3 regions of the Stenotrophomonas testudinis genome follow, and region 1 is predicted to be linked to each of the others. Evidence: predicted binding sites of a transcription regulator. Region 1 holds the regulator's gene; each other region holds the start of a gene.

Evidence for each region. Region 1 encodes FliA, which starts transcription of late flagellar genes. Its sites were predicted from a motif close to TAAAGTTTNNCNNNCNNNGGCCGATAA; they were not measured.
Region 2: NQ204_RS04880 (methyl-accepting chemotaxis protein) is a predicted target of FliA. The motif match lies at 2,003-2,029, and genes of this name have one in related genera.
Region 3: NQ204_RS03400 (methyl-accepting chemotaxis protein) is a predicted target of FliA. The motif match lies at 1,830-1,856, and genes of this name have one in related genera.

Annotation. Positions count from the first base shown of each region.
Region 1 is NZ_JAMOKY010000054.1:643-4,827, forward strand. Features, by position in the region: partial or broken gene flhF (flagellar biosynthesis GTPase FlhF) at 1-471, shown strand, start outside; gene NQ204_RS18515 (MinD/ParA family protein) at 458-1,345, shown strand; gene NQ204_RS18520 (RNA polymerase sigma factor FliA) at 1,342-2,085, shown strand; gene cheY (chemotaxis response regulator CheY) at 2,143-2,535, shown strand; gene NQ204_RS18530 (protein phosphatase CheZ) at 2,535-3,140, shown strand; gene NQ204_RS18535 (chemotaxis protein CheA) at 3,143-4,185, shown strand, end outside.
Region 2 is NZ_JAMOKY010000005.1:30,267-34,451, reverse strand. Features, by position in the region: gene NQ204_RS04900 (response regulator transcription factor) at 1-530, shown strand, start outside; gene NQ204_RS04895 (VOC family protein) at 548-673, shown strand; gene NQ204_RS04890 (VOC family protein) at 707-919, shown strand; gene NQ204_RS04885 (arylamine N-acetyltransferase family protein) at 1,017-1,853, opposite strand; gene NQ204_RS04880 (methyl-accepting chemotaxis protein) at 2,058-4,185, shown strand, end outside.
Region 3 is NZ_JAMOKY010000003.1:167,905-172,089, reverse strand. Features, by position in the region: gene NQ204_RS03430 (MFS transporter) at 1-114, shown strand, start outside; gene NQ204_RS03425 (hypothetical protein) at 257-505, shown strand; gene NQ204_RS03420 (hypothetical protein) at 502-690, shown strand; gene NQ204_RS03415 (SOS response-associated peptidase) at 709-1,452, shown strand; gene NQ204_RS03410 (hypothetical protein) at 1,523-1,792, shown strand; gene NQ204_RS03400 (methyl-accepting chemotaxis protein) at 1,937-4,057, shown strand.

The DNA of each region.
Region 1 (4,185 bases):
CGCCAGCTCGGCATCGCCGTCCACGAGGCCAACAGCGGCACCGACCTGGACCAGCTGCTGGAGCGCCTGCAGGACTACAAGCTGGTGCTGATCGACACCGCCGGCCTGGGCCCGCGCGACCGTGCCCTGGCCGCCCAGCTGCAGTGGCTGCGGGCCGCCCGCCAGGTGCGCACCCTGCTGGTGCTGCCGGCCAACACCAGCTTCGGTGACATGGACGAGGTCGTCCGCCGCTTCGGCGCGGCCAACCTGCAGGGCCTGGTGCTGAGCAAGCTGGACGAGACCGGCCGCTTCGGCAACGCCCTCTCGGTGGCCGTCGACCACGCCCTGCCGATCACCTGGGTGACCGATGGACAGGACGTCCCGGAGGACCTGCACCGGGCCAGTGCAGCCAATCTCGTACTTCGCCTTGAAGATTTGCGCCGAGCGGCCGATATGCCCTGCAACCCGGAGTTGAACCATGCCGTCGCGTGAGTACGCCAAGCTGACCAATACCTTCCCGCTGTCGGCGACCCGCAGCGCGCCGCTCGGCCCTGTCCGCACCATCGCAGTGAGCGGCGGCAAGGGCGGCGTGGGCAAAACGAACGTATCGGCCAACCTCGCCGTGGCGCTGGCGGGCATGGGCAAACGCACCCTGCTGCTGGACGCCGACCTGGGGCTGGCCAACATCGACGTCATCCTCGGCCTGAACCCCAAGTTCACCCTGGCCGACCTGGTGGCCGGCCGCTGCAGCCTGGACGAGGTGATCATCGAGGGCCCCAACGGGGTCCTGGTGGTCCCGGCCGCCTCGGGCCGCCGGCACATGGCCGAACTGGCCCCGGCCGAGCACGTCGGCCTGGTCAACGTGTTCTCCGAGCTGGAACGTGATCTGGACATCATGGTGGTGGACACAGCCGCTGGCATCACCGACGGCGTGCTGACCTTCTGCCAGGCCGCGCAGGACACCGTGGTGGTGGTCTGTGATGAGCCGGCCTCGATCACCGACGCCTATGCGCTGATCAAGGTGCTCTCGCGCGAACGTGGCGTGGACCGCATCCAGGTGGTGGCCAACATGGTGCGCGACCCCAACGAGGGCCGCGTGCTGTATGAAAAGCTGACCCGCGTCTGCGAGAAGTTCCTCGCCGATGTCTCGCTGAACTACCTGGGCTGCGTGCCGCAGGATGACTGGCTGCGCCTGTCGGTGCAGCGCCAGCAGCCGGTGGTCAAAGCCTACCCGTCCAGCCCGGCCGCGCTGGCGATCACCGAGATCGCCCGCCGTACCGCCCGCTGGCAGGCGCCGACCGAACCGCGTGGCGGCGTCGAGTTCTTCCTCGAACGCATCCTCAAGCAGCGTGGGGTGACCGTATGAAAGGTGCAGCCCAGTACAAGGAAGTCCAGCGCGCCAGCGCGACCGACGTCATCGCCCAGCACTCCGATCTGGTGCGGCGCATCGCTCACCACCTGGCCGCACGCCTGCCGGCCAGCGTCGAGGTGGACGACCTGATCCAGGCCGGCATGATGGGCTTGATCGAAGCCTCGCGCAGCTATGACGCCGATCAGGGCGCCTCGTTCGAGACCTACGCCTCGATCCGCATCCGTGGCTCGATGATCGACGAGATCCGCCGTGGCGACTGGGTGCCGCGCTCGGTGCACCGCCGTGCCCGCGACGCCGCCGCCACCATCCGCCGGCTGGAGCAGAGCAGCGGCCGCGCCGCCAGCGCCACCGAAGTGGCCGCGGCGATGGACATGCCCCTGCCCGAGTACCTGCGCCTGATGGAAGACGCCTCGCGTGGCCAGGTGCTGAGCCTGGAATCGCGCATCGAGGACCAGGGCGAGCTGGACACGGTCGCCCAGGGCGGCCCGACGCCGCAGCAGGTGCTGGAACGCGGCGAATTCGGCCGCGAGCTGGGCAAGGCGATCGGCCACCTGCCCGAGCGCGAACAGCTCGTGCTGTCGCTCTACTACGAGCAGGAGCTGAACCTGAAGGAGATCGGCGCGGTGCTAGGCGTTAGCGAGTCGCGGGTCTGCCAGATCCACGGCCAGGCCGTGCTGCGACTGCGCGGCAGGCTGAAGGTCTTCGAGGCGGCCGACGCCGGCCTCGAGCAATGAACATGCGCGAGGCGGCTGCCCCCGGCCGCCCGCAGTGAACAACAAAGGAACTCTGCTTTGAACAAGAACATGCGCATCCTGATCGTTGACGATTTCTCGACCATGCGTCGCATCGTCAAGAACCTGCTGGGCGATCTGGGCTTCACCAACACCGCAGAAGCCGAGGACGGACATGCCGCGCTGTCGTTGCTGCAGAGCCAGCCGTTCGATTTCGTGGTCACCGACTGGAACATGCCGGTGATGACCGGCATCGAGCTGCTCAAGGCGATCCGCGCCGATGCCAAGCTGAAGACGTTGCCAGTGCTGATGGTGACCGCCGAAGCCAAGCGTGAGCAGATCATCGAAGCGGCCCAGAGCGGCGTCAACGGCTACATCATCAAGCCATTTACCGCGCAGACCCTGGAAGAGAAGCTCGGCAAGATCTTCGAACGCCTGGCAGCGAGCGCCTGATGGACGCCCAGGTCGACAGAAGCGCCCTCGCCCTGCGCCTGCAGGAGGCCCTGGATGCATTGGAGTCGGGTGACGAGACCGCCTGGCGCCAGCGCATCGACAGCCTGGTGGCCGCGCGCACCCAGCCGATGATGAGCGGCCTTTCACGGCTGGCCCGCGAGCTGGGCCAGGCACTGGGCGAACTGCCGACCGTGCCCGACGAGGCCGGCGAGCTGGACGATGCCTGCGCACGCCTGGACCACGTGGTGGCGATGACCGAACAGGCCACCCACCGCACCCTGGACCTGGCCGAGGAATGCCGCGCCCTGACCGAACAGCTGCGTGCAGATGGCCTGCAGCCGGGCCAGGGCGAACAGCTTGAGCGCATCCGCCACAACCTGACCGAGATCGCCCTTACCCAGAGCTACCAGGACCTGACCGGGCAGATCATCCGTCGCGTGGTCGGCATCGTCCGCCGCGTGCACGAAGGCTTCGGCGCGCTCGGCCTGCCGCCGGAACAGCATCGCACCGACCCGGAACTAGCCGGGCCGGCACTGAAGGGACTGGACCGCCACGCGGTCTCGCAGAACGACGCCGACGACCTGCTGTCGGATCTGGGGCTGTAAGCATGAGCGCGGTTGCCGACGACATCACTGCCGATTTCATCATCGAGGCCCAGGAAATCCTGGATCGCCTGGGCGAACAGCTGGTGTCGCTGGAACAGGCACCGCAGGACAACGACCAGCTCAATGCGGTCTTCCGTGGTTACCACACGCTGAAGGGTGGCGCCGGCTTCCTCGGCATCACCGCCATGGTCGAGCTGTGCCATGCGGCGGAAGAAGCGCTGGGCGCCGCGCGTGCCGGCCAAGCCGTGCTGCAGGCCCATCACTTCGATGCCGCCCAGCAGTCGCTGGACTACCTGCAGTCGATGCTCGACGCGGTGTCGTCCGGCACTGAACCCGGCTATGCGCCGCCGGAACTGATCGCCCAGTTCGACGTGCACGGTGGTGCGAGCCCCTCCACGGGCGCCGCCACGGCGGCCGCGCCGGCTGCTGCCGGCGGCGACCTGATCACCGACGACGAGTTCGAAGCGCTGCTCGACCAGCTGCACGGCGGCAACGCCCCGACTGCGGTCGCACCGCCGAAGAAGGCCGACGACGGCCTGATCAGCGAAGACGAGTTCGAAGCCCTGCTCGACCAGCTGCATGGCGGTGCCGTGCCCGGCGCCAAGCCGGTGGCTGCGGTACCGGTCGCGGCACCGCCGGCACCGGCACCTGCGCCGCGTGCGGCGGCCAAGCCGGCGGCGAACAAGCCGGTGGCCGAAGCGGAACACACCGTGCGCGTGGATACCAAGCGCTTGGACGCCATCGTCAACCTGATCGGCGAACTGGTACTGTCACGGAACCGGCTCAAGACCCTGCGCACCCGCCTGCGCGACGAAGAGCTGGACCGCGCCGTGTCGACGCTGGACATCGCCACCGCGCGCCTGCAGTCGGCGGTCATGCGCACCCGCATGCAGCCGGTCGGCAAGGTGTTCTCGCGCTTCCCGAAGGTGGCCCGCGACGTCGCGCGTTCGCTGCAGAAGGAAGTGGACCTGGAGCTGATCGGCGCCGAGACCGAACTGGACCGCAACCTGGTCGAAGCGCTGGCCGACCCGCTGGTGCACCTGGT
Region 2 (4,185 bases), on a different contig from region 1:
AGGATGGCCAGGCGCTGCTGGATGCACTGGCCACGCAGCAAGTGGACGTGGTGCTCAGTGATATCCGCATGCCCGGCCTGGATGGCATCGAGGCACTGCGCCAGCTGCGAGCGCGTGGCGACACCACGCCCTGCCTGCTGCTGACCACCTTCGATGAAAGCAACCTGCTGCTGCGCGCCAGCGAAGCGGGTGCGCAGGGCTTCCTGCTGAAGGACGCAGCGCCGGCCGACCTGCGCGAAGCCATCGAGCGCGTCGCCGCCGGCGAAACCCTGCTGCTGCCGGTCAGTACCGAACCGGTGCGCTCTCGCTACCGCTTCCACGACGAGGCGCCACCAAGCGATACCTTCGGCGAACGCGAAGTGGCCATCCTGCGCCTGCTGGCCGGTGGCTACAGCAACAAGGAAATCGCGCGCAGCCTGTTCCTGGCCGAAGGCACGGTGAAGAACTACGTGTCCAGCATCCTCGACAAGCTGGGCACCCGCGACCGCACCCGCGCGGTGCTGAAGGCGATTACCCTGCGCATCATCTGAAGCGGTATGGTGCGACGATGAACCCCGTCATGCACGTCGAGATTCCGGTGGTCGACCTGGCCCGCGCCATCGCGTTCTACCAGCGGTGGCTGCAGGTGGAGATCGATGCCCCGGTGGAAGTGCACGACTGCACGATGGCGTAACTGCCGTTCGACGACGATGCAGGCGGTGCCAGCATGGCGCTGGTCCATGGCGCGGATTACCTGCCGTCCGAGCGGGGCACGCGCATCTATGCCGGTGTGCAGGATCTCGATGCCAGCCTTGCCCGTGCGCTGCAGGCGGGTGCCGCGCTGCGATTCGGCCCCGCCGAGGCAGGGGCCTGGCGCGTGGCGGAGATCGCCGACAGTGAAGGCAACCGCATCGCCGTGCAGGCCCCGACAACAGCCTGACGCCCATCTGTAGAGCCGAGCCCACGCTCGGCTGCTGTTGGCCCGTAGAGTCGAGCTTGCTCGACTGCTCCGCGCACCCAGTCGAGCAAGCTCGACTCTACCCGGCTGTCGCCTGCCACCGCTGCAGCCACCCGGCAATGGCCGGATCCAGCCGCGCATCGTCCGGCAGCCGCACGCCAAAGCGTTCCTGCAGCACCTGCCGCACATCGGCCACATCGCGCAACGCCCGCTTCTCCGGCGCCTGGTCCGGGCGGTATTCGGTGTAGTTGCCACTGCCCAGCGTGCGCCGCCCCTCCGGCCAGGTCAGTGAAGCACGCAGTTCCCCGGGGAAACTCGAGTGCGGATGCGTGCACACATACCAGTTGCCCACCTCATTGTCGGCCGCCGCCGGCGACGTCAGGTCGAACCGGTACAGCGACCGCCAGTCGTCACCGCTGCTGGCCGCCAGCAGGTAATCGCCATCATCCAGGCACTGTAGCCGGTAGCGTTCATGCGGCGTGTCCTGTGCGGCTGTTTCCCGCAGGCGCAGCGGCACGCTCGGGGTCAGGCTGCCGAAGCCGGTATCAACCAGCCAGTCCTCGCCGTCCAGCCGCACCCGGATCAACAGGTGGGTACGTGGGGTCAGTTCGCCTTCGGCGGCCGACAGCAGCACGCGCGCGCTCAGTGCATGGGCATCGAAGCCCAGCGCCTGCAGCAGCACGAGGAAGGCGCCATTGAGCTCGAAGCAGTAGCCCCCGCGCTGCGCGTCCAGCAGCTTGCGCTGCACGCTGTCCAGGTCGATCGGCACCGCATCGCGCAGCAGGCAGGTGAGGGTCTCGAACGGCACATGGGCGTTGTGGCGCTGCTGCAGCAGGGTCAGCCCGGCCAGGGTGGCCGGCGGCGCGGCCGGCAGCTGCAGGCGCTGCAGGTAACGGGGGATATCGAGCGTGGTCATGACGGCGCCAGGCGGGGCAGGGACACCTACTGTGCAACCGCAACCGGGGTTGAGGTCAAGGGCAGGGCGCCGATGTCATCGCCCCGTCGCCTGCGGCCGGTACAAAGACCGTAAGCGCGCCCCCGGGGGGCAGTTCTCGAAAACAATTCTAAAGTCCCGCTGATCCAGGTCGATACAGGTGCGTCCTTTTGCCTGGAGTCTGTCATGTCGACCGCGGTTGTTCGCCTTCGGTCCCTGCGCACCCACTTCGATGGGCTGCGCTCGGCGTTTCCCGGCCTGTTGCGCTGGCTGCAGCCGCACCGGCTCAGCGTGGCCGACAAGCTGAAGGCCACCTTGTGGGTCTGCGGCCTGGGCCTGGTCGCCATCGCCGGGGTCTACGCCTGGACCGGCCACGCCAGCGCACAGGCGGCCCGCACCCAGGCCAGCTACCAGCACGGCAGCGATCTGGCGGCGGCGCTGGCCACCCGCGTGGCCGAAGCACGGCGCCTGCAGACACAGTATGCGCGCAGTTTCGATGATGCCGACCGCAGCCAGCTGCTGGCCACCCAGCAGGAGCTGAAGCAGGATCTGCAGGCGTTGCGCGCGATGCCGATGGATGCCGGCCGGCGCAAGACGCTGCAGTCCCTGGCCGAAGCGGTTGACGGCTTCTCGCAGGGCATCGCCGCGCTGTTCGAGCGCGTGGATGAGATGGGTCGCGGCGACGCGGGCCTGACCGCGCAGCTGCAGCAGGCCGCCGACACGCTGCAGGCGAACGTGACCGCGCTGCAGCGTCCGGTGCTGGAACTGCATGTGCAGAAGATGCGCCGGCAGGAGGCGTTGCTGCTGCTCGATGGCGACTCCACCCATGCCGACCGCGCCAGCGAAGAGAAGCTGCCCTTCGATCTGGCCCTGGCAGGGTTGCCGATCGAGGCGCAGGAAAGCCTGCGCACCGACATGGATGCCTACCAGGCCGCGCTGCTGGGCTACACCGCCGCCCGCGTCGGCCTGGATGTGGAAGCGCAGTCGCTGCTGGATACGGCCGCCGGCGTGGCGCCTGCACTGGCCGCCTTCCAGAAGGCCCAGGTGCAGGCGCTGGCCCAGGCACAGGCACGCCAGCAGGCCGGTGCACGCACCATGAGCGTGCTGTTCGCCGCCACGCTCGTGCTGGTGGCCGGTGTGCTGATCACCAGCCTGGTGCTGGTGCTGCGCGCGGTACGCCGTCCGATCCAGGACACCCTGCGCTTCGCCAGTGACATCGCCGATGATCGCCTCGACACCACCCTGCGCGTGCACAACGCCAACGATGAAATCGGCCAGCTGGCGCAGCGCCTGATCGACATGCAGCAGCGCCTGCGTGCGCGCATCGAGGAAGAACGCGCGGTGGCCCGTGGCAACACCCGCGTGCGCCAGGCGCTGGACAGCGCACAGACCGGGCTGATGGTGATCGATGCGGAAGGGCAGGTGGCCTACGCCAATCCCGCCCTGCTGCAGCTGCTGGGCATGCCGGCCGACGCACTGGTTGGCAGCGATGCGGTGCGCCTGCACCCGGCCATGACCAGCCTGGCCGGCGTGCGCCGCCGCGAGGAGCGCGAGATCAATCACCTCGGCGTCCGCTACCAGCTGATCGCCAACGCGATCGTCGATGAGAGCCACTTCCTCGGCGTGGCGGTGGAATGGCGCAGCCGCGCGCTGGAAACCCTGCTGGAAACCGAAGTGGCCGCGCTGGTCGATGCGGCCGCACACGGTGAACTGCAGGGTCGCATCGCGCTGGAAGGCAAGCAGGGCTTCGTGCGTACGCTGTCCACCAGCATCAACCATCTGCTGGCCACGTTCGAAACCAATCTGGGCGATCTGCAGGCGCTGCTGGCGGCACTGGCCCGCGGTGACCTGAGCGTGCGCATGGAAGGCGACCTGCAGGGCGTGTTCGCGCGCATGCGCGACGATGCCAATGCCACCGTCGGCCAGCTCGGCTGCATCGTCACCCGCATCCAGCAGGCCACGTCGCGGCTGGATGTGGGCGTGGGCGAGATCGTCGCCGGCCACCATGATCTCTCGCAGCGTACCGAACAGCAAGCGGCCAACCTCGAAGAGACCGCCGCGTCGATGCACGAACTGACCGACACCGTCGGCCGCAACGCCGATGCCGCCGGCCGTGCCGATGCGCTGGTGCAGGGCGCGGCGGCGGTGGCCGCGCGTGGCGGCCAGGCCGTGGGCCAGGTGGTGGCTACCATGCATGGCATCAGCGAAGCCTCGCGCCGCATCGGCGACATTACCCAGCTGATCGACGGCATCGCCTTCCAGACCAACATCCTGGCGCTGAACGCTGCCGTGGAAGCCGCGCGTGCCGGAGAGC
Region 3 (4,185 bases), on a different contig from region 1:
AGCGCCGGCTTCAGCCCGGCCACCACCGGTTATGTCGGCGCCGCCACCGCCATCGGTGGCCTGCTGCTGTGGGGCGTGTCGATGCTGGTCGACCGCCGCCGCAAGGCCGCCTGAGGTCCTGCACGCAGCCCTTGCCGCCGGCAGGGGCTGTGGCCACGTGACTGGATTTGACCTCGCCACCGCATCGGACTGACAGGGTCATCACAGGGGAAAGTGTGACGATGAATACACCTTCTCCCTTGGCACCCCTTTCCCCATGTCGGACACCGGTCATTTCGCCATTCGCGCCTTCGAGGCCGTCTTCAACATGGCCGGCGGGGTCGAACGCATCACCTCGCTGACGGTGACCTGCAACCACTGCGAGGCGACGACCTCGTCCACCGAAGGCAACCTGCTGCACCTGCCCGGCGGCACCCTGTTCCGCTGTGATGACTGCGGATGCCACCAAGCGGTAAGCAATGCACGGGTTGCGGACTGGAAGCTGCCGCGCGTGCTGGGCGTATGAACATTAACACGTCCCTGACCGGGCCACAGCGCCAGATCCTGCAGGCCATTGCCGATGCGGGGCAGGTGGACAGTGACGCCGCCACCTGGGCGGTCAACGCAGGCCTTGCCGTGCAGGCAGAAGACGGTGACATCGACCTGACCCCGCGCGGACGCGACGCGTTGCAAGCCCAGTCGCCACGCTGAGCCGACGACGGAGCGGGCATGCGGCGTTTCGTGCAGGCCTTTGTGGATGTGGACAGCTTTGCCCCTGCCCTGCCCGGCGACGTGTCGGCAGCACTGGCAACGGCGGATGCGCGCTACAACATCGGCAAGGACGGCCACGCCTGGGTCTGGGCGGCCGGCGCCGCCGATACGAAGACCACGACGGTGGTTGCGGAGATGCAGTGGGGCCTGGTGCCGCGCTGGTCGAAGCAACCTTCCACGCCCTACACCACGGTGACCTCCCGGCTGGAACGCGCCCCGCGCAGCCGCATCTTTGCAGATGCGTGGAGCAAGCGGCGCTGCATCGTGCCGATGACGGGCTATTTCAAATGGGACCGGCAGCGACGACCACCGTGGCCGATGTTCGTCCAGCGTCAGGATGGGTTGGCGTTGCTGGCAGCAGGCCTGTGGGAGCACTGGCAGGACGAGGCCGGCGACATGCGCGACACGTTCTCGATCCTGACTGACGGCAACCCGGCTATCCCGGCCCCGCTGTCTACCGACGGGCCGGTCTTTGTGGAGCCCGCGGTCGCAGCGGCATGGCTGAGGGGAGAGCTGACCACGCCGGCGCAGCTGCGACGGCACGCGCATACCGCGGCGCTGGAGGCTGCCTATGTGGGCCTAGGTATCCGCGACCCGCGACGGGATGACTACACGCTGCTGGAGCCGGTGGACCCCGACGCTCTGGGTGCTGACGACGCGCTGCCCGACTGGGATGGCGATGCGCTGGATGACCATGCGTAAGTGATGGGCCCGGGGTCGGACCCCTTTAAAAACACATCGCGTGGATGTGGCTTGCTGCACAGTGCAGCCCATGCATCACCGCCCTGCCCCTGCCCGTCATGATGCCATCGCCCTGCAGGCGGGGATGCTCGGCAGCGTACTGGGCATTGGCCTGTTCAAAGCACTGGCGATGTCCGGCGTGGTGTCCGGCTCGCTGATGGGCATGGGCCTGTGGCTGCTGGCCTGCGTCCTGCTGGGCGCCTGGGCATTGACGGCAGGCCTTGCGTGCCTGGCCCTGAGCCGGCGCGTGTTCGTGCTGATGCTCGCGCTGTCGGCGGTGTTCGTGCTCTGCATTGCCTGATCCGCAGGCGCTTCCAAAAAAATCCAAACCGCGGCGCTAAAGCTTCAGGCTGCGCCGCCGCTACCGTTGTACTGCTTGCCGGGACTTCCTCCTGTGCAGACACGCCCGGCAGTCGGGCCTACAACGACTACCGGATTTCACAAAATGAACACGCTGCGCTGCTTCAAGGTTGGCACCCGCCTCACTGCGGGTTTTTCCATCCTGCTCCTTCTGATCGCCACCATTCTTGCGATCGCCCTGCACAGCAACCATCAGCAGCGCCAACAGTTCGACAACGCGGTGAACGTGCGCGTGACCCGCATGGGCGAGCTGTACGACATGCTCATCATCAACAAGGAGCTGCTGCTCCTGCGCCGCGACATGCTGATCAAGCGCGGCCAGGGCCTGGAAGCAGATCTTGCGAAGGCGCACGCGATGTCCGCGCGATATGACCAGATCTGGGCCCACTTCACCGAACGCCCGGCCACCAGCCCGCTGGCCGAAACCATGCGCATCAAGGTCGCACAGAAGCAGCAGGCCACCGTCGCACTCAACCGCGACCTGGATGCAGCGATGCAGGCCGGCGACTTCGACGCTGCCAGCACCGTGCTGTTGACCCGCGCCGGCCCTGCCGCCGCCGACTGGAACGCTGCCCTTGCGGAGTTCGCCGATCTGCAGCAGAAGTTGGTGGAAGAAGCCGCCACGGAAATGCAGGCCTTGGCCGCACGCACCACCGGGCTGCTCAGCCTGTTCGGCGTCCTCAGCCTGGGCCTGGGCATCATCGCGGCGTGGCTGATCTCGCGCAGCCTGACCCGCCCGCTGGCCCAGGTGCAGGCGTCGATCAATGCGGTCACCCGTGGCGACCTCAGCGTCCGCCACCAGGACGACAGTCCCGATGAAGTGGGCCAGATGCTGCGCGCCACCGACGGCATGATCGGCCTGCTGCAGCGCTTCTCGCAGCAGACCCAGCTGATGATCGGCAAGCATGCCGGCGAGGACATCAGCCACCGCATGCCGGTGGATTTCCCTGGTGTCTACGGCGAACTGGCGCAAGGCATGAACACGATGGTGTTCGAGCATCTGGATGCAATCGTCGATGCCATCGACGTGTTGAACCAGTACGCGCAGGGTGACCTGAGCCGCGACGCACGGCGCCTGCCGGGCAGCCGCGCGATCCTGCATGAATCGATGGATGCCGCCAAGGCCAGCCTGCATGCAATCAACCAGGACATCCAGCGCCTGGCGTCGGCGGCTGCGGCCGGCGATTTCAGCGTGCGTGGCGATGCCACGGCCTACCGTCACGATTTCCGCCGCATGATCGAAGACCTCAACCGCCTGATGGCCACCGCCGATGGCAGCCTCGGCGCGCTGTCCAAAGTATTGGGTGCGATGGCCGAGGGCGACCTGACCCGCCGCATCAAGGGCGACTTCCAGGGCGTGTTCGCCACCATGCAGCGCGACACCAACCGCACGGCGGAGAATCTGGCGGGCATCATCCGCCGCATCCAGGAAGCCTCCGGTTCAATCGCCAGCGCATCCGATGAAATTGCCGCCGGCAACACCGACCTGTCGCGGCGCACCGAAAGCCAGGCCGCCAACCTGGAAGAGACCGCAGCCTCCATGGAGGAACTGACCTCCACTGTGCGCCAGAATGCCGAACACGCACAGCAGGCCCATGCAGCCTCGCGCAGCGCCGGCGAAGCCCTGCAGCAGACCGCCCAGGCGGTACAGGACGTGGTTCGCGTGATGGGACAGATCAATGCCTCGTCGCTGCGGATCGGCGAGATGATCAGCCTGATTGACGGCATCGCGTTCCAGACCAACATTCTCGCCCTCAATGCCGCGGTCGAAGCAGCCCGTGCAGGCGAGCAGGGGCGCGGATTCGCGGTGGTGGCCAGCGAAGTGCGCAGCTTGGCGCAGCGTGCGGCGGCTTCGGCCAAGGACATCAAGGCATTGATCGAAGATTCCACCGACAGGGTCGAGGCCGGTATCGGTATCGCCCGCCAGACCGAGGCCGCCATCGCACAGTTGACCGATGCCGCGGGCCTGACCGGACACCTGGTGCAGCAGATCGCCCAAGCCAGCGCCGAGCAGGCGGCCGGCATCGAGCAGGTCAACCAGACCATCTCGCAGATGGACGAGGCCACCCAGCAGAATGCCGCACTGGTCGAGGAAGCCAGCGCCGCGGCGCGTGCGATGGCTGGGCAGGCGGCAGATCTGGACCGGGCCTGTGCCGTGTTCCGGGTATCGGCACAGGCTGGCGCTGCGCTGAAGCGCGCCGCCTGACCTCATGGGGTATTGCGGGCACTCACACTGCCCGCATCTGCCTCGCCCTACCCTCAAAGTGCAGGCCTGAAGCATTCAGTAGGCCACGGCCTGCGCCCCTTCCCCCGACCGCGGCGGCGCGACATTGT